One region of the Acidicapsa ligni genome, then DNA from elsewhere that is predicted to be linked to it. Evidence: predicted binding sites of a transcription regulator. Region 1 holds the regulator's gene; each other region holds the start of a gene.

What was found. The regulator LexA, encoded in region 1, represses DNA repair genes until DNA is damaged. The targets are predictions, from matches to a motif close to CANTTCGCTTTTTATTCGC.
Region 2: a site for LexA is predicted at 5,083-5,101, ahead of OHL19_RS10875 (DNA recombination/repair protein RecA). Genes of this name have one in related genera too.
Region 3: a site for LexA is predicted at 2,821-2,839, ahead of recA (recombinase RecA). Genes of this name have one in related genera too.

The regions. Positions count from the first base shown of each region.
Region 1 is NZ_JAGSYG010000007.1:61,248-68,170, reverse strand. It holds gene thrC (threonine synthase) at 1-827, shown strand, start outside; gene thrB (homoserine kinase) at 830-1,735, shown strand; gene trxA (thioredoxin) at 2,077-2,409, shown strand; gene lexA (transcriptional repressor LexA) at 2,508-3,113, opposite strand; gene OHL19_RS19925 (response regulator transcription factor) at 3,498-4,304, shown strand; gene OHL19_RS19920 (sigma-54-dependent transcriptional regulator) at 4,336-5,739, shown strand; gene flgB (flagellar basal body rod protein FlgB) at 5,853-6,218, shown strand; gene flgC (flagellar basal body rod protein FlgC) at 6,269-6,784, shown strand; gene fliE (flagellar hook-basal body complex protein FliE) at 6,837-6,923, shown strand, end outside.
Region 2 is NZ_JAGSYG010000003.1:81,523-88,445, forward strand. It holds gene OHL19_RS10840 (response regulator transcription factor) at 1-8, opposite strand, end outside; gene OHL19_RS10845 (helix-turn-helix domain-containing protein) at 951-1,223, shown strand; gene OHL19_RS10850 (helix-turn-helix domain-containing protein) at 1,452-1,772, opposite strand; gene OHL19_RS10855 (toll/interleukin-1 receptor domain-containing protein) at 2,097-3,296, shown strand; gene OHL19_RS10860 (hypothetical protein) at 3,284-3,844, opposite strand; gene OHL19_RS10865 (DUF5615 family PIN-like protein) at 3,851-4,279, opposite strand; gene OHL19_RS10870 (DUF433 domain-containing protein) at 4,283-4,903, opposite strand; gene OHL19_RS10875 (DNA recombination/repair protein RecA) at 5,205-5,870, shown strand; gene OHL19_RS10880 (DNA polymerase Y family protein) at 5,879-6,923, shown strand, end outside.
Region 3 is NZ_JAGSYG010000001.1:965,319-972,241, forward strand. It holds gene OHL19_RS03770 (ABC transporter permease) at 1-1,077, opposite strand, end outside; gene OHL19_RS03775 (PadR family transcriptional regulator) at 1,088-1,432, opposite strand; gene OHL19_RS03780 (LLM class flavin-dependent oxidoreductase) at 1,565-2,587, shown strand; gene recA (recombinase RecA) at 2,967-4,043, shown strand; gene coaD (pantetheine-phosphate adenylyltransferase) at 4,144-4,641, shown strand; gene OHL19_RS03795 (helix-turn-helix domain-containing protein) at 4,748-5,152, opposite strand; gene OHL19_RS03800 (glucose 1-dehydrogenase) at 5,325-6,071, shown strand; gene OHL19_RS03805 (TonB-dependent receptor) at 6,172-6,923, opposite strand, start outside.

The DNA.
Region 1 (6,923 bases):
AGATCGCGTGGGGGAAGTTAGCGCAGTCGATGGATTATGGCGCTGTGACGTGCCAACTCGCGACGGACTTTGACGGCTGCATGAAGGTACTGTCGCAGATCGTACAGGAAGCGCCGATTTACTTACTGAATTCGGTGAATCCTTATCGCTTAGAGGGGCAGAAGACGCCAGCGCTTGAGATCGTGGAGTACTTTGACTGGGCTGTGCCGGAGCACATCCTGGTTCCGGGCGGAAACCTGGCGAACGGTTCCGCGCTGGGCAAAGGGTTTCGCGAGATGAAGGCGCTAGGGTTGATTTCGCGGTTGCCTAAAATTTCGGTGATCCAGGCTGAGGGAGCGAATCCGCTGGCGCGAAGCTTTGCGGCGAACGATGGACAATCTCTGGAGCCGGTTGAGGCGAACACGAGAGCAACCGCAATACGCATCGGCAATCCAGCTTCGTGGAGGAAGGCATCCAAGGTTATCCACGAGACTGGCGGATGGTGCCTGGACGTAAGCGAGGCGGAGATCGCAGTCGCCAAGGCTGAACTTGGTCGCGAAGGCATTGGGTGCGAGCCCGCCTCGGCAGTGACCCTGGCTGGTCTGAAGAAGCTGGTGGCGCAGGGGAAGGTTGCTGCCTCCGATACGGTGGTCATGATCCTGACCGGACACACCTTGAAGGATGCGGATTACACGATCGATTTTCATCGTGGAACGCTGTTGACCGAGTCTGAGACTGCTCCGGTACTGCCGGAGATTGTCGCGCTGCGCCGGAATGCCGTTGAGGTTGAGGCTACGCCTGCGGCAGTGCTAAAGGCACTGGAAGAAATTCAGAGCAAGTGGAGCTAGCCGTGGGTTCTGGATTTCGACTGCGTTTGCCTGCTACTTCTGCGAATCTTGGCGCGGCTTTTGATACGGCTGCTGTGGCGCTTGATTTCCACCTGGAGATTGAGGCTGAGGTTGCTGAGAGTTTTTCTATTATCGCGACTGGACGGAATGCAGATCTCTGCTCGGTGACGGATGGAAATCTCATTCTGACTACGTACTGTGAGTTGTTGGAGCGGGAAGGCATTGTGGCACCAGCGCTTGCAGTAACGATGCATAACCAGATTCCGCTGGGAATGGGTTGCGGGTCATCGGCTGCCGGACGACTGGCCGCCATTGCCCTGGCCGTCCACTTTGGCGGATTGGGGTGGACTTCGGCGCAGATTTTGGCCGAGGCTTGTGTGCAGGAAGGGCATCCGGATAATGCGGCCGCGTGCTGGCTCGGCGGGCTGGTGATTGCGGCATGCGAGGGAAGAACTGTCCACGCGGCGCGGGTTGAGCCTCCACAGGACTGGCGGGCTCTTGTGGTGATTCCGACGACACCGCTGGCAACGAGCAAGGCCAGGGCTGTCCTGCCGGCAGAGTATTCGCGGGCTGACGCTGTTGCTAATATTCAGGCGGCGTCGCTGCTGGGGCTGGCGTTTGCGCATGGGCGCGGGGAGTTGCTGCGTCCGGCAATGGCGGACAGGGTTCATCAGCCGTATCGGATGGAGATTTGTCCTCTGCTGCCGAGTCTGCTGCCACTTGCCGGTAGTCATGGCATTCTTGGCGTAGCGCTGAGTGGAGCGGGTCCATCGGTATTGCTGATCGTTTCAGGTCCGGATGCAGTTGTAGACGCCACCTCGGCGGTTTTAGAGACCCTAGGGGACGATGCGGACGCGGAAATCCTTGTTACGAGCTTTGAGCACCGCGGAGTAACACTGAATCAGTAGAGTTTTTCTGAGATTTTGCAGCGTAAATGCAGGTAATTGGAGTGCGAATCATATCCCCCGTTAGTGACTGGTTTTTGTATTACCTAAGATTTCTTGCTTTTCTATAACGAAAACCCTAGATTCGTCGTGTGGGCAGTTCTGGGGGAGGGCTGCTCTAGCGTCCGTGATTCCTTTATGGGATCCGGGCGCTTTAATTTTTTGCCCTCAAATTGCTTTCTTAATCGATTTAATTTATCCAGCCTTATTGCTAGTACGGGTACTTTGCGACTTCCGACACAATCCTGCATCTCATTGAGTGGTAGGTGCGGTTACACTGAGATGTCAGTACCGCGAGGAGAATGATGGCAGGAATTGGAGTTCTGGAAGTAAGTGATGCGACGTTCGATCAGGAAGTGCTGCAATCGGAGCAGCCTGTGCTGGTTGACTTTTGGGCAGTCTGGTGTGGGCCATGTAAGGCAATTGCACCGATCGTCGATGAACTGGCCACAGCTTATGCTGGCAAATTAAAGGTCACAAAGGTCAACGTGGACCAGAATGGCGCCACGCCGTCGCGGTACGGTATCCGCGGAATTCCGGCACTGCTGTTCTTCAAGGGCGGCAAGGTAGCTGATCAGATCGTTGGGTACGTGCCGAAAGACGTAATCGAAGCGAAGGTCAATCAGATTCTGGCGTAAGTTTCCAGAAACTACTTAAGCATTTTAAAAAGCGGCCGGGCGTTATGCCCGGCCGCCTTTTTGTCTTGGATTTTAATATTGATCAACAGATGGCCCTTCTACCGATATCGGCGCAAAACCCCGAGAACACGGCCCTGGATGGCAACCTGGCCTGCAGGGATCATGATGGGTTCCATTTCCAGATTGGCGGGCTGCAGGCGCACCTGGCTGCCCTCGAGATAGAAGCGCTTGAGCGTGGTCTCTGAGCCGCGCACGAGGGCGACCACGATCTCTCCCTGGCGGGCAGTACGAGTGCGTTCTACCAGGACATAATCACCGCTGATGATGTGTTCATCGCGCATGGAGTCGCCACGAACTTCAAGCGCGAAGACATCCTTGTTTCCGACAACATCGTGTAGCGAGATGCTTTCTGTATTTTCGGCTGCTTCTACAGGCAGACCGGCGGCGATACGCCCCATGAGAGGCAAACGCTCGCTGGTCCGCGTGCGCGTGCCTGCCGGCACGACGTCGATCGAGCGGCTGCGGTTGTGGACACGATCGAGTAACCCCTTTTTTTCGAGGTTGGAAATGTGCTTATGCACCGTCGCCAGCGACTTGAGTTCGAGACCTCTGGCGATCTCTTCGAAGGAAGGCGAATAGCCGTTGCGGGTGACAAACGACTCCAGAAAATCGAGAACTTCTTTTTGCCTGCGTGTAACTGCCATGCGCGCATTATAGCGAATGAAAAGCGAATTTGCGAGAACTATTTTCGCTGTTCTTTCTCCAGCCAAATCTAGATTCTCTTATGCCTCCTTGGTGAAGACAAAGTTCCGAGGGACTGTGTGTGAGGAATTAGGACACTTTTGGGAATTTTGATGAGCGCCTCCCAATCCCGGAATTGTCCCATCCGTGGATTTTGCATTTCTCTTGAAAGTTTCCAACCCGGAGAGGATCGTGAAGCAAGCACACCAGAACAGACTCTAACCCCATCTCCGACAATGCGCGGGAGATCGGATAGGAACAAACAGACGCGGGGCGACGTGAGACCACGCGAGATGACGCGAGCGGCGAAGTCTTGCCTACCGCAAGCTGTAGGACGGAGAAATTCTATGCGGTTGTTGATTGCTGAAGACGATCGGGCTTTAGGGATGTTTCTTACGCGAGGGATGGAATCCGAGGGGCACAGAGTTCGCTGCGCCTTTGATGGCGCAGAAGCGGTGGCAGCGTTTCATCAGGATTTGCCGGATCTGACCATACTGGACTTGAACCTGCCGGTAAAGGACGGAGAGCAGGTTCTGGCTGAGATCCGCTTATCGGATTCGCAGTTGCCGGTGCTGATACTCACTGGGCGCGATGAAATAGAGACACGAATTCGCTGCCTCGATCTCGGAGCGGATGACCTCATGGTAAAGCCGTTCAGCCTGCATGAACTACGGGCTCGGTGCAGGGTATTGCTACGCCGCAAGAGGGAAGCCAGGCTGATGCTACGGGCAGGCAATCTGGAACTCGATCGGCTTGATCATACGGCTCATCGAGCTGGAGAACTCATCTCTCTAACCAACAAGGAGTTTGCGTTGCTGGAACACCTGATGCTGCATCGCGGCCAATGCATCTCCCGCGTTGAACTGCTGGATGCGGTATGGAATATGGAGCCGGCACAAACCACCAATATTGTGGATGTCTATGTAAATTACCTGCGACGCAAACTGAAGGATCCACCACCCGGATACCTGCTGCGTACCGTGCGGGGACACGGGTATGTTGTGCCTTCCGAGGCAGAAATACATCTTCCAATTCCACCCTTGATTTCGCCACTTTTGGCTTCGTCGCAGGACGGTCCCGTAGATCGGACGAAATCTGATATCAACGCCGATGCTGCCATTTTTCCTCTGTCTGTCTTTCCATTACGCGGATAGGTCACAAGAATATTGAGTTCAGGAGATTACTATGCTTCCTTCACCCGTTTCAGTGGCCTCTACGATGCCGGTTCCGTTCACAGCCGCTTCCTCTTCACGTTCACGGATGAGAATCGTTCTGATCGCGAGCTCGGATTCCAGCTTCCGGGGAAAATTGAGCGAGGCGCTGGGAGGATTACGATGGCAGGTATTGGAAGCTCCCGGTGGTGCTGAGGCCTGGTCTGCGGCACAGGGGACGTCTCTGGAAGCACTGCTGGTCGATCCATGGTTGCCTGATTTGGAGGTAAGAGAATTCCTGAAAGATTTTCGCCGTGAGTATCCGACCGTCGATGTGGTCATGACCGATGGAGCGACTGTTCCGGATAGCCCGCGGAGCCCATATCGTCAGGAACTGTTGTATGCGCTACGCCGAAGCCAGGAAGGCGACACGGCGGCATGGAAGGCTGCTCCGGTGATGGATGGGGCGGATGCAACTGAGGCAACTTTTCCAGGCACTGAAGTCCCCGATGCGTTTTTGCCCTCTCCGACGATCCAATCTTCGATCTTGATCGATCCAGATCGTGACAGATCAGATCGTGACAGGCATGCGGGAGATGCGGCCGTACAAAACTTGCGTGTGACAACACCGGATATAGGCATTCGTGGCATGTACAAACGGGCAACTGCGATAGATCGAATTCCAGACCTGGTCGGGGATAGTGCCGTCATGTTAGAAGTCAGCCGGCGTATTCGTCTTGTCGCAGGTAGAACCACGCCGGTATTGATTGAGGGGCCTACCGGCACAGGCAAGGAACTGGTTGCAGAGGCCTTGCATCGACTATCTCCACGCTGCCGTAAGGCGTTTGTTGCTATAAACTGTGCCGCTATCCCGGAAGCATTGCTCGAGGCTGAGCTGTTTGGGCATACGCGCGGGGCATTTACCGGGGCCGTTCAAGGAAGAATCGGCAGAATAGAGTCGGCAGACGGCGGAACTCTCTTTCTAGATGAGATAGGAGAAATGCCGCTAGGCCTGCAATCGAAACTCCTGCGATTTTTTGAGAGTGGGGAATTGCAACGGATCGGGGATAACGAAACAGTAAAAGTCGATGTGCGAATCGTGGCAGCGACCCATCAACCACTCTCGGAAGATGCTCAGAAAGGGCTGTTTCGAGCGGACCTTTATTATCGCCTCGCTGTTTTTTTGATTCGTACTCCACCGCTTGCTGCGCACATGGAAGATCTGCCACAGCTTGTAGGTCATTTTTTGGAACGCATGGGCCGCAAGACACCCATGAAGCGGATGGACTCTTCTGCAATGGCCACATTAGCGGTGCATGTGTGGCCGGGAAATGTGCGTGAACTGGAGCATGTGCTGGAGCGGGCAGCCATCCTGGCCGGAGATGATCCGGTAATTACTGCAGCGGAGATCGATTTTGGATTTTCGCAGGGGAATTGAAGCTGCCCATTCGTTTATTGCTCTTAGCGTTTTCAGGGACAGATGAGTTGTTCCTAGAGCTGTAAGTGCAGCAGATTTTATCGGATGCGTAGCGGTCAGGAAATGGTGAGGCGATGGAAATTGCAACGCGATTAAGTAATGAAATTGCGCGTTATATGGATCTGGATACGCGGCAGATTCAGATCACTGCGAGGAACATGGCGAATATCGATACGCCTGGGTATCGTGCTGTGGGGATGGATTTTGAAGGCGAAATGCGGAGAGCTATGACAGGTGTTGATGAGATAGGGGGCTCTGCAATCAATCCTCGGATCTTCGATGTGGATGGTCTTGTCGTCAGGCCAGATGGCAACAATGTCTCAATGGACAGGGAAAGCTTGAACCTGGCCGAGGCACAGTTGAAGTTCAAGACTGGTGTGGCTTTGCTCAAGAGAGAATACACGCGAGTGATGGATGCAATACATGCGGATGCCAAATAGCTGAAGGCCGAGAATAGCTGAAGACTTGGAACCGGGTGCGAAGGAGTGGAATGAATCTCTTTGGAATGATTGATAACTCAGGTGCGGCGATGCAGGCCGAGCGGATGCGCGCAGAAGTGGTGGCAGCCAACATGGCCAATGCTGAGACTACGCGAACAGCGGCAGGTACTCCATATCAGAGGCAGCATGTAATCTTTTCGTCTGGAAGCGGAGACAAGAGCTTCGCGGGGCAACTCGCAGGCAGATTGATTAGCTCGAACTCGTCCGGGCCTCTCTTGTCAGGAGAGACTGCTGGCGACTTATCCGGTCTGAATCTCTCTGGTTCGAGTCAGGTTGCGCCTGGTGTTCATATTGCGGGGGTGGTGAAAGATTCGTCTCCTCCTTTGAAGAGATACGATCCCAGCCATCCGGACGCGGACGCGCAGGGATATGTTTCCTATCCGGATATTGATCCTCTTACGGAGATGGTCGACCTCATGGGTGCTACGCGCGCGTACGGACTGAATGGCTCGGCGGTGCAGGCAGAGAAATCGATGATCAGCTCAGCTCTGGAGATTGCCAAGTGAACATATCTCAGAGTGCTCGTAAGCAAAGAATGGAACAGCCGAAGGTGGCCGCATGATTCCGGTAACGCAGATGGCTTCGATCTCCAGTGGTGCTCTGGCTCCCGTTATGCCTCTCGACCCATTTATATCGGCCGTTGGT
Region 2 (6,923 bases), on a different contig from region 1:
GATTTCATAAGACCCCAAACCGGGAGGTGTGCTAAAAAGTCCAAAGCTCTGAGGGAAGAGAGCGAGAGACTACCAATTTGCCGCGGCTCCGCAGCGAGTAGTGACTATCAAATTGGCAAATCCCTGTAGTAATACTATGCCAGTTTGGGCGTTACCTTCCCACTCCCTTTTGTGATGATTCACAACTTTTTCAAAATGCTTTTGGCGCTAAGCCGCTTCAGCGATTTTATGGGGGCCTAGACATGTATGAATAAGGCCTAACTGAACGACTATTCAACAAGAAATTGATGACCGAAGTCTGGCCTTACATACCTGCAATGACCAGAATTAGTCTCAGTTCCATGGAGGAGAGCGGGCCGGAATATCAGGGAGAACGTCGGGCGACACGGGACGGTGCGAGGCCGCGATCTATAAGTGGGCGGAGCGGGCTTGATTTCCCACAGGATGAGGAAGTCGAAAAGAGATGTGCGCCTGGTCAACACCGACGCATGCCCGGCCTGGTGGCGAGGACTACGAGCCGACGTCTGGCCGTTAGAGGGGAGCCGCTACGGGTATGGGCAGGGAAGAATCCCTTTTGAAGAGCAAGAAGCAGAGGAGTCCAGAAATCTGCGTTCCGAACTCCTCTAGTCCAACATCGTGAAATGGCTGTCGAAAGGATGTCGGCTAGGTGAGCCGGTTCCTCGAAATGTCCAACGGATAAGCCAGAGATTAACGTACACCTCCCAGATTTACATCGATCTCTGGCTTATCCATAGGACGGATGCAGGTAAGCCGCCCTCCCTCGGAACGAACTTGCTCCTGCAGATGCGTTTCTAAATAATGTGGACAATTGTCCACTATTCACTGACACACCTCTTGGACGATAAGGGCTATCGGCTTGGGTGCGAAGGAAAGGCGCATCGCCTAGTCCTTATTAGGTACTTTAGCGTGAATTGACAAGACTGTCATCTGTGAAGAAAGTTCAGACCGCAGAGACAAGAAAATCGCGCAAAGCGAGGACTGCAAAGTTCCAGGGAGCTTATGACACGCTTTTGGAGCGGCTCATTGCTGCACGCGAGAAAGCAGGCCTAAGCCAACATCAGGTCTCTGCCCTGATGAACCGCTCTGCCAACTTCATGACCAAGTGTGAAAGCGGTGAGCGCAGTATTGATGTGATGGAGTTGATGGAGCTGGCGCAGATCTACCAGAGGCCGGTCAGCTACTTTTTCCCGACGCAATCATAATTACGAGAAAGTCCTGATAGGCCGAGCCGCAGATCAACGCACACCTCCCCAGATTTGCGTCAAGAAGCGACCAGGCCGTACAGACGAATGCAGGGGCGCTCGCCCTCCCTCGGAACGAAGCAATGCCTGCAGATGATCTATCCCATAGTAGACAATTGTCGACTACTCAGTCCAGCAATGCTTCTATACCTGGCCACTTCCAATTCGGACATTACCAATTGTCTATTCTTAAGTTCTGAACCGGGCTACCTGTTTCTTCTTAATCAGACCGATAGCCAATTGTTTGTCGGTAATGAACTCGAAGCCGGCTTCTTGCTCGATTGTCCGCACCATGGCTGACGGGAGAATGCGAAGTACGCTGCAGATGTTGAGAATGGCAGTGAAAGATGGGTTCCGCTTGCCTCTTTCCAACATGTTGACGTATGTACGATCGTAGCCGGTGAGGAAGGCCAGCTGCTCCTGCGTCAGGTTGAGCGCCTGACGCTTTTCTCGGATGATCGCTCGCAGCGAGTCGAGAGGAGCGACCGTATTTTTCCGAGTTTGAACCATCTACCCAGCATCATGGCTGGGTGTAGACAATTGTTCAGTCGACAATTGTCGACCTGAACACCCTTGGCAATTCCTACTTCCTTATCCTTTCGACCGCTTTATCTATGATATTTCGCTGATCCAGGGTCCTTGCGGCGTCCAGCCGATGCGGGGCAGGTCACGTACATCAAGCTCTCGAAGGTCGATCCGGAGACTGCGGACTGGATTCCACAGTCCGAAATTGACCTCCACTGCAGGCGATTCGAATCGAGGTGATTGGGTCCGGCTGGCGGCCGATTGACTCATAACGTCCGTTCAGACGCCGAAGTCGTCCGGGAACTTACAATGGAAACCATGCCAGAGATAGCCGCTCCTCGAGTATTCATTTCCTATTCCTACGACTCGAACGAACACAAACTCTGGGTCCGGGAGTTCGCCGCGAAGCTCCGTGCAAATCGGGTCGATGTGATCCTCGACCATTGGCATTTGAAGATGGGCATGGATGCAACGAAGTTCATGACCGACTCGGTCGCCAAGAGCGACTTCGTTCTGGTGGTCTGCACCCCGGAATACGTCGATCGGTCATACCGGAAAAAGGGCGGTGTTCGCTTCGAAAACGCCATCATCGCCGCTGAGTTCGTCGACGACATGGACACGGAAAGGTTCATCCCGGTCCTTCGTCTAGGCGGTTGGGATGTGAATTCTGTGCCACGATGGATCAAGACACGACAGGGCGCCGACCTTACAGCCAACCCCTACGACGAAACCCAATTCATGAACCTTGTCGCCACCCTGCACGGAGAAAATCCTGCTCCGCCGCCGCTCGGGACCAAGCCGGACTTTTCGAAACTGGACCTGGCTCCGGCGAGCCGGCCGGAAGCACCGGCAACTCTCCGCGACCAGCCGTTCCGGTTCGGCCAGTCTGTCGGTACCCGTCTCAAGGAATATCTCGCTCCCAAAGAGCAGGAGCTTCTGTGGAACGCAGCCCGTGATTCGGGGCGAATCACGCATATCAAAGCCATTGGAAGAGATTGCCTCCAGGTAAATAGGCATACGTTCCCGGAGACACGCGATCCTCGCAGCCACTCGGAATGGTTCGGCGCGCTCGAAGCTCTTGTTCAGCGCGGGCTTCTAAAGGGGGTAGGGCACGACCCTGACTTCTATAGTCTGACTCCAGGTGGATGGTCCCTCGATGAACAGCTTGGGCCATTCAAACGCTGGCAGACGAAGGCGATTACGGTTGAACGCAACTACATCGGTAAACATGATTCCGAGATCGTGACTCTCCAATGTGCGGGCATTGTCCGGCTTGCTGAGGAGTATTCGGAGGATCGCTATACGCTGTACGAGCCCCACTCGCTCTTCGTCGAAGGTGTCGATCGGAAGCAGCTTGGCAGTCTTACATTCGATCCTACCCACGCACATTTTAGAGACGAAGAGACCGGCGTGAAGCATGAGTTCCAAATCAAGTCGGAGGCAAAGAGGGAAGGTTCCACCCTCAGAATGCCAATCAACGAAATGCCCGGTACACGCTACGAGGACTGACCTTCAACTTCCAATTGCCGCTCGATGGCTCCCCGATCTTCCCACCGCCTGATCGGAACGAGTTCAGAGAGAATCTCTATCGTGTGTCCCTTGGCGCGGGGTCTGTTCGCAACAGGTTCGACGTGCATATCGCCAACGAGCACGAGTACGTCTCCCTGCGTCTTCTCCGCGGCCAGAATATGATCGGCGAAGTAGTCTTCGCGAACCTCATCCTCTGGAATCCGAGCTTGAATTGTGTATTCCATGTTGTCGTCCCGACGGCCTGGCCGATTGTTCAGCGCCTCGTAGATCCCCGCGGCTCTCCGTTCTTCGACGGTCATACAGATGTTCTGCCACGGTACCCGGGGATCACGCCGGCGGGCAAGTTGATCGGCGATCGACTTCTTTGTTAGGGAGGATTCCTCAAAGATTGCGGTGATCTGTCCCGGGCCAAACCGCTCCTCGAGGATCTCTCGGAGGCGAGTCTTCGAGGCGCGCAGAGCTTCTGAGTCTTCATCAGCTTCGAGTAGCTGCAGGTAGTGGTCGATCGCGATGATGATTACGTTCATTAGGCCTCACAGCTCTTCAGCCGGGAGCGGATAACGCAGGACGGCAACATCCCCATCGGGATCGTCAAGATTGATCTCGATGACCTCGTTCACAAATTGCTCCCCGCCGGCGAGTTCGTCGAGGGCAGCCTGAAAGAGGTCACACTGGACCGGCCACCTCATACCGTAGGGGCCATTCAGGCAGATGAGACCGGCGTGGAGAGCAGCATCGGCGTACTGTCCCTTGGAGCCGGGATCTTCTGCCGGTCCCCGGAAGTCGTCACTGTTCTGGGTCACAAAGGTCCAGTCGCCCTCGAGGATGAAGGGCTTCAGCTCCCAGTCCTTCCACCCCGCCTTACCCAGCCAGGAGACATGGGAACTCTCCGGATACCCGGCCTTCACTGCAACTTCTACCAACTTCGGGCTCAAACACTCATCGATCAGGAATTTCGGCACAAATTACCCTCCGATAGAGGAGGGCCGTAGCCGCTTCTTGAGATAAGACTTTACTCCCGGGATATTGGAGGAGGTCCGCTTCGGGCGGCCCTTGGGAGGGACCGCCCGTGCGTATACAAGAGCCAGTTTGATCTGCCAGTCCTTGAGGCTGGGGTACGATTCGAGGATCTCTTCCAACGGAACGTCTGCTTCGACCATCGCGGCAACATCATAGGCCGGAACACGAGTGCCCTTGAAGACTGGTGTGCCACCAAGAATCTCGGGATCTTCGACGACTGCTTCACGAGCCCGCGCCAGTTGGTGAAGGCGGTCGTCCACCTCTCTTGAAAAGTCGGAGAAGCGGACGGTCACGAAATGCTCTTCGAAGGTGCAGTTCTTCCAGCTATCCCCCGCCTGGCAGTGTTCGAGTGCATTCCGAATTGCCCGCTGGCGTGCCGAAGCAGTCAGCAGATCGGCCGTCTCAAAGTAGAACGCGATCAGCACGCAGGCGTCCGTCCGAAACGTTCGCATCTGAGCGGTACGGTACAGGTCCTCCGGCAGGATTTTTTCGTCGATCATGCGCTGAATCTGCGGGACCGAAACCCCGGCGGCAACCGCTGCCTCGCTGGTTGTCAGATATTCCATCAGGGCTCCCATGGAACCTCCAGTGTCTCCCTTATTATAAACGCATCTGAAGCTTCAGACGCATTATTTAGCTTTTGCCTATCTCTCACGAAATAGGCAGCTTGCGCTTGCACCTCCCGGATGCGGAATTCACAGGTTGACAACCCCACTCCTTGAACGCAGAATCAAATCTCCGAAAGGCGAATAAAAAGCGAATCACGAGATGGCGAGCGCAGCTACATTACGGGCAGAAATCGAAGGGATATTGGAAGCCCGGATTCCTTCTGCGCTTACCCCTCGACGAAGGGTCGAACAGGAGTCGATGTCCTGTGGAATCAACGATATAGATCGCCTTGAAGCCTTCCGCCGCGGAACCCTGGTGGAGGTCTGCGGTTCGCCTTCCTCGGGAAGAACTACGCTCCTGCACGGTCTGCTCTCGCGCTGTACTGGCGGAGGCGAAGCCGCAGCCGTCATCGATGTCACCGATTCGTTTGATCCGGTTTCAGCGTCTCGGCAGGGAATCGCGCTAAGCGAACTTTTGTGGGTCCGTTGCGGGATGCCCAGAATTCACGGCCGGAAGCTTTCCGCGCTGGAGCAGGGTCTTGTTGCGGCGGTTCTTCTGCTGCAGGGTGGCGGTTTCGGCATGCTGGTTGTCGATATGGCCAACGTGTCCGCAAAGGAGGCACGGAATATTCCGCTTGCGAAATGGTTCCAGTTACGTCGAGCGGTCGAAGGAACGCAGACGCTCCTGGTGATCCTGGTGCAGCAGTCGAACGCGGGCAGCAGCAGCGCCAGCATCATCGATCTTTCGCAGGCAGGGGTAGAAGTCGAGAAATCGCGCACCACCCACTTCACACATATTGATGGCGACTGCGTCATCAGAACCCTGTCCTCCCGCGCTGAGGTTGTGCGCGGCCAGATGCGCAAACCGGTCCAATCGGTCCGCAAAACCGGGGAGTTCTCGACAGACCTCCATTCGTATCGTTGAGACCGGTCATGCTCTATGCCTGTGTGTATGTTCCCAACTTCGTGGCGCAGGCGGCTCTGCGGAACGATCCGGAGGTAGCGGCGAAACCCTTCGCCGTCGTGGATGGCGTTCCTCCCCAGGTTCGCGTCGTCGCCTTGAACTCTCGGGCAAAGCGGCTGGGGCTGTGGGTCGGCATGACCACGGCAGATGCTGGCGCCCAGAGTGCCGTTCGCATCCGGGAACGTTCGCTCGGGCTCGAGAAGGCAGCGCATGCGGCACTGGTCGATTGCCTGGCTCGATTCTCACCCTGGTGTGAGGAGGTCGCCGACGATCTATGCGTGCTGGATATCAGCGGACTTTCAAAGCTGTTGGGGACTCCCGGGCAGATCGCCAGAAGCATACGCGTGGAGGCCCGGCGCCTCCCTCTATATATAAAGGTAGGTGTTGCCCGGAACATCGACTCTGCCATCCATGTGGCCAGAGCCACGAAGAACATCTTTGTGCTTCCTTCCGGACAGGAAGCCGAGCATCTGAAGGACGTTCCGCTCGAAATTCTGGATCCGGCTCCGGAGATTCTCAAGACGCTGCATCGCTGGGGGATCCGCACCTTCGGTCAACTGGCGATCCTGCCGCATTTAGCACTCTCCCAGCGGCTCGGGCAGGAAGGGCTTCGTTTACAGAGGCTGGCCCAGGGGCAATCAAACCGGATTCTTGTTCCGACGTCCGCCCCCGCGATCTTCGAGGAAGAGATGAGCTTCGATCATGCGGTCGAAGATCTCGAATCGCTGGCCTTCGTCTTCCACCGGCTTCTCGCACAACTTGTCCTTCGCCTCTCGAGTAGAAGCCTGGCGATCGGCGAACTCCATCTCGAACTGTTCCTCGACCTCGCAACAGACGGAGTCACCGCCACGGACAAACTCTTTTCGCGCTCGCTGAAGCTGCCGGTGCCGACCGTCGATCTCACGCTTCTGCTCAAGCTTCTGCAGCTCGATCTTGAGGCGCATCAACCAGGTGCCCCAGTCGCGAAGTTGATCCTTCGGGCCGAACCGGCGAAACCGAGTGCCGTCCAGGACG
Region 3 (6,923 bases), on a different contig from region 1:
CGTCGCCATCACCACCCAAAGCACCGTCTGGATACTGCCCACCACGGTCTCTTTCAGAGGCTCCAGGGCCGGGGTAATCTTCCAGTTCAGATACCAGTGCGGATCGCTCCCCGCTCCATTCGTCCACGAGTCCATCCACACATTCAGCAGGCCCGCCACATCGGCATTCGCCTGAGAAATCGCAACCCCCGGTCGCAGCCGTGCGATACCGTGATACATAAAGCCGGCGAGATGTTCCTTGACTGGATCGAGACCCGCAGGAACCAGCAGATCGAAGTCGTAGTTCACCACCTTGAACCCGCGCGGCATCACTCCTGCAATCACCCGCGGCTGCGAATCTACGCTGATAGTGCGCCCCACAACGCCGGGGTCTCCGCCAAAGCGACGCTGCCAATAGCCATAACTCAACATCACCCGGCCCAGCCCATGCGGGTCCTGATCGGACTCTGTAAGCCATTGGCCATGCAGCGCGGGAACACCCAATGTTTCGAGAATGCCGCTGGAGATCATCGCCGTGTTGACCTGCTCCGGCTCGGCCAGCCCCGTAATGCTGGCCGTGTTCGAACTCCACACGCCGACAGATTGAAACACGCGGTTGTGCGAAGCAAACGTGAGATACATCGAGGCAGACAACCGCAGCTCTTTACGAAACTCGGCCAGCCCCGGCGCGCCCGGCGCATTCAGGTGCAGCGATACCAGTTGCTCCGGCTCCGGATAAGGCAGCGGCCTCAGCAACACGCTGTTCAGCACGCTGAAGACCGCCGTATTCGCACCAATGCCGATCGCCAGCGTCAGCACCACCGTAATCGCAAATCCCGGCGACCGCCTCAGCCTGCGAAACACATGCTTCAGATCCACCAGCAGAGACTCCAATCTCTGCCACTGCCACACCTCATGGCTCCGCTCTCGCAGGAGTGTCACATTGCCAAAGTCGCGACGCGCCGTTCGTTCAGCCACTTCGCGCGACATACCCACTTCCATCAGTTCATCGACCCGCTCGTCGATGTGCTCCTGAATGGAGACCGAGATGTCGTCATACCTGCGATTTCTAAAGAAGAAGCGACTGAATCGTGACAATCCACACCTCCTATGCCTTGGCTGCGGCAAGCACACGGGCAAAGCCCGCAAACATCCTCTCGAAGCTGACAACTTCGCTTTCAAGATGATGAATGCCCGCAGCAGTGAGCCGATAAATCCGCGTTGGCCTGCCCTTGGTGGAGGTTCCGGCCTGGGCTTCCAGCCAGCCTTCCTTCAACATTCGTTGCAGAGCCGGATAGAGCGAACCCTCCTCCACCTGGAGCAGATCATCGGAAACCTGCTTGATATGCTTCACCAGCGCATAGCCATGCATAGGCTTCAGCTTCAGCGATTGGAGGATCATAATCTCCAGTGCGCCGGGAAAAAGGTCGCGATGTTCAGGGTTCTTCGCCATTGCGGCAATTGTAATGTCAGAATACCTATTTTGAAAATAGGTATTCTCGAGTTTATAAAATAGCCCTTGTTTTGGAAGGCCACGCTTCAGCCGCGCCGCAAACGCAGACCCAGGACGGTAGACTTATCTACCATGAAGAAAATTGGCTTCCTCTCCTTCGGCCATTGGACACCGTCCTCTCAATCGCAAACGCAGTCGGCGGCTGATACGCTCCTGCAATCGATTGACCTCGCCATCGAGGCCGAGCGCCTGGGAATCGACGGAGCCTACTTCCGGGTTCATCACTTTGCGCGACAACTGGCATCCCCGTTCCCATTGCTTGCGGCAGTCGGCGCAAAGACACGCAACATTGAAATCGGCACCGCCGTGATCGACATGCGATATGAGAACCCTCATTACATGGCAGAAGACGCCAGCGCCGCGGATCTCATCTCCGGCGGACGCCTGCAACTGGGAATCAGCCGCGGTTCGCCGGAACAGGTGATCGATGGCTGGCGCTATTTTGGCTACCGCCCGGCAGAGGGTGAAACAGACGCCGACATGGGCCGGCGTCACGCCGCAGAGTTTTTTGAACTGCTACGCGGCAACGGTTTCGCTCAACCCAACCCACGTCCGATGTTTCCAAATCCGCCAGGCCTGCTGCGTCTTGAGCCAAACTCCGAGGGATTGCGGGATCGTATCTGGTGGGGCGCAGGTTCGGATGCGACCGCTGTCTGGGCCGCAAAGCTGGGAATGAACCTGCAAAGCTCAACCCTCAAAGACGACGAGACCGGAGAACCCTTCCACATCCAGCAAGCAACGCAGATCCGTGCCTACCGCGCCGCCTGGAAAGAAGCCGGACACGCTCGCACGCCGCGCGTTTCCGTCAGCCGCAGCATCTTCGCGCTGATCGACGACCGTGATCGCGCCTATTTCGGACGAGGAGACCAGGAAAGGGACAAGATCGGTTTCATCGATCAATCCACACGAGCCATCTTCGGCCGAAGCTACGCCGCCGAACCCGATCTCCTGATCCGCCAACTAAAGGAAGACGAAGCAATCGCAGAGGCCGACACCCTACTGCTAACCGTTCCAAACCAACTAGGCGTCGCCTACAACGCGCACGTCCTGGAAGCAATCCTAACCACCGTAGCCCCCGCCTTGAACTGGCGCTAGATCCCACAACGGGCATTTGCCTTTGCATTTGCCCTTGCAGTTGCAGTTGCTCTTGCAGTTCTGTCTGTCATTCCCGAAGGGAATCTGCTGTTAGCATTTGCAGTTGCTGCTGGCCCTTGCAGTTGCTCTTGCCCTTGCCTTTCTGTCTGTCATTCCCGCAGGGAATCTGCTGTTAACCCCGCCCCTTTCCCTTCCAGCAAAGGTAATCCACCCTCCCCACCTCACCACAACAAACTTTCGCCTTTTCTTCTAGTATTCACCACGCCATTCCTGCTACAATCCGTTCGATAGAACATTGTGAAGCGACTTCCTAAATAGACCTGTCTTTGCCTTCGCTGAAAGGGCCAAGTAGGCCTGGAGCGCGACAGGAGAAGAAAGCATGGCATACGCCGAAGACCGCGCCAAAGCAGTAGAAAGCGCACTCTCACAGATTGAAAAGCAGTTTGGCAAAGGCTCCATCATGCGTCTGGGCGCCAAGGACGCAATTGTGCCCATCTCCGTCATTTCGACCGGATCCATCAGCTTTGACGCAGCCCTCGGCGTAGGCGGCGTTCCCCGCGGTCGCGTCATCGAAATCTTCGGACCGGAAAGCTCCGGCAAAACCACCCTCACCCTGCAGATCATCGCCGAGGCCCAAAAGGCTGGCGGTCTCGCAGCCTTCGTCGATGCCGAACACGCACTGGACCCCATCTATGCCCGCAAATTGGGCGTAGATACGGACAATCTGTTGATTTCGCAGCCGGATTACGGCGAACAGGCCCTTGAAATCACAGAAGCCCTGGTGCGTTCCGGAGCCATCGACGTTCTGGTAGTCGACTCCGTAGCCGCATTGGTTCCCAAAGCAGAACTCGACGGAGAAATGGGCGATTCGCACATGGGTCTGCAAGCCCGTTTGATGTCTCAGGCCCTCCGCAAGCTGACCGGCACCGTCTCCAAGTCGCGCACCTCGCTCATCTTCATCAACCAGATCCGCGAAAAAATCGGCGTCATGTTCGGTAATCCCGAAACCACCACCGGCGGCCGCGCATTGAAGTTCTACGCCTCGGTCCGCGTGGATATCCGCCGCATTGCCGCCGTCAAAGAAGGCGATGTGGTTGTCGGCTCCCGCACCAAGGTCAAGATCGTCAAGAACAAGGTCGCAGCACCCTTCCGCGAAGCCGAGTTCGACATCCTCTACGGTGAAGGCATCTCCCGCGAAGGCGATGTTCTCGATCTGGCCGTCCTGCATAACATCGTCGAGAAGTCCGGCGCCTGGTATAGCTTCGACGGCGAGCGTATCGGCCAGGGCCGCGAAAACGTCCGCACCTTTCTCAAAAACAATCCGGAAGTCTTTACCAAGATGGACTCCCTGGTTCGCACCAAACTCGGCATCGGCGCAGTAGCCAAAGCCGAAGTCCCGGACGTTCCAGCAGACGGCCCCGCCGTGGCAGCTCAAGCCGTCCGCGCTAAAAAGTAAAAGGCATCCCAACCTGCGAACGGCCACCCGCGAAGGTGGCCGTTCGCCATTTGCAATGAATTCCGTGCCGCACTGCTAAAATCCGTGGGGAGCAGCCTCTGTGAATGTAAAAGCAATCTACCCCGGCACCTTCGATCCCCTGACCAACGGCCACCTGGATTTAATCGGGCGCGGTGCCAAACTGTTTACCCAACTAACCGTAGCAATTCTGAATAATCCCATAAAAAACCCGCTGTTTACGGTTGAAGAACGCGTAGAAATGCTGCGCGAATCCACCCGGCAATTAGAAAATGTTACAGTCGCCACCTTCGATGGGCTGATGGTCGATTTTGCCCGCCAGAATGGCGCCACTGCCGTTCTACGTGGAATTCGAGCCATTACGGATTACGAATATGAATTCCAAATGGCACTCATGAACCGGCGGTTGGCTCCTGAAGTAGAAACAGTGTTTTTACAACCGGCAGGGCGGTATTCGTTCGTCAGTTCGCGGATGGTAAAAGAGGTTTTCAGCTTTGGCGGTTCCGTTGAGGGATTGGTGCCTGCAAATGTTTTAAAGCGGCTGCGCGGCCGGATCAAAAAGGGTGAAATTCAGACTTAATGTTCCACGTGGAACAATATTGGATTTTCTATCGTGCTTACTTTGCCCAGCCTCGGTTTTATAACTGAGGCTCAGTCTTGAAATTAACAATCGGCCTTGCAGAAAATTAGGACGTTTTGTGATTCGCCGTCCTGGCAGAGGAAGCCGATCTGCGCTTGGCAAGCCTCGAAGCGCGAAGCCTATCTGCCTCCTGGATGTTATGCGCATTGACGATCGAGCCGATCAGCCCCGGAAAGCGCTGCTCAATCTCGGCGCATCGCGAGGTGTTATGCATCTCGACGCCCTGACGCTCGCCGCGGATCAGCCCTGCTTCCCGCAGCGCCTTGAAGTGCTGGGAGAGCGTTGATTTGGGTATAGTCTTGTCGCTGACAGTCAGAAAGCTGGAACAGTTCTGTGAGCAATTCGCGCCGACGATGTCAGCGTAGATAGCCACTCGAACGGGATCGGAAAGCGCGTGGAGGATTGCTTCCACCGTCACGTCTTCAATTGCGGGGTGAAAGAGGGGCCTCATACCTGATTATCATAGCCCCGAATCTATACATTTATATAGTTCATAAATTCAGAACTATTGAATCCTTGTACTATCGGTTCCCATCTTAACGTGCAGCTACTGATACTGAACCTGCGCAACTCATGCAGTTTCACTTGTCCATCTGATACAGGGAATTTCGAAGGATTTCGTCATGAGCAAACTTACAGGCAAAGTCGCAGTCGTTACCGGCGCATCCAAAGGTATTGGAGCCGCCATCGCCAAGTCACTCGCCGCAGCAGGCGCATCGGTTGTTGTAAATTATGCTTCCAGCAAAGCCGGCGCAGAGGCAGTCGTCGCCGCCATCACAGCGGCTGGCGGAAAAGCTGTTGCCGTTGGTGGAGATGTTTCAAAGGCAGCCGAGGCGGAGGGCATCATCGACGCGGCCATCAAGAGCTACGGACGTCTCGATATCCTGGTGAACAACTCCGGCGTGTACGAATTTGCGCCGATCGGGGACATCACGGAAGACCACTTCCATAAGATTTTCAACATCAATGTGCTTGGCTTGATTCTCGTTACACAGGCAGCGGTAAAGCATCTCGGTGAGGGCGCAAGCATCATCAACATCGGTTCTGCTGTGACCCGGCTTACACCTGCGAACTCCGCTGTTTATACCGGCACCAAGGGTGCGGTAGACGCGATTACCGGAGTCCTGGCGAAAGAGCTTGGGCCTAAGAAAATCCGCGTCAATGCCATCAATCCGGGCATTGTTGAGACGGAAGGAACGCAGAGCGCAGGTTTCATCGGCTCTGAATTTGAGACGCACTTTAATGCGCAGACTCCGCTCGGCCGTACCGGCAAGCCGGAAGAGATCGCTTCAATCGCCACGTTCCTGGCTTCCGATGATGCCGGTTGGATTACCGGTGAGCAGATCATCGCCAGCGGCGGACTGCGGTAAATAGCAGCACTAAATAACAAGGCACTTGAAAGCCCCCTCAATGCGAGCATTGAGGGGGCTTTTCCGTTTGTCCGAGCGTCTGTGTGAAACCGAGAATGCTTTAGAACTCGATGCGCCCGGAGAATTGGGCCACGCGCTGATTCGTCAACAATACGGTCGCCTGTCCAAAGTTCTGCGGATTATCGAGCGTTGCGCTAATGGAGTGCGAGTCAAAGCGCACACTGTTGGTGATGTTGAACATCTCCCAGCGAAATTGCAGCTTCGCGTGTTGGGTGAGATGGAACTCCTTATCGAGACCTGCATCCCAGGTGTAGTAGCCGTCGCCGCGCAGAGGATTACGCGTTCCGGAATCTCCCGGCAAAGCATGGTCAAAGGATGAAAAAACTGCGGCAGGATTGGCGAAGCGCTGGGTGAGAGATCCGCGGGCCGCAGCTTTTGAGGGGATCTTTGAAATCTGGCTGGCCCAGCCTTCGATATCCCAGTTTGTCGGGTAATAAGCCCCGTTATCGACGATGAAAGGGAAACCGCTTGTCCAGCGAACAATGCCGGTAGTTTCCCACCCGCCGATCAGGGCATCCGTCAGTCGATTGGCCGAGGACAAGTAGCGTTTGCCGCGGCCTACAGGAATAGACCAGATGTAATTGGAGTTGATCTGATGCGTAGCGTCGTAATCGGAGACGCCATAGAGTTGATTCGGCGCCCAGCTATTGATGATTTGTGAGTAATTTGTGGCACCCGAAGTATTCAGGCGCTCCGATTGCGAGGTGATGTCCATTGACTTTGAGTAGGTGTAGTTGAAGTCCGCCTGCAGACCTGCGCCGAAGCGCTGGCGATAGACAACTTCGAGCGCAT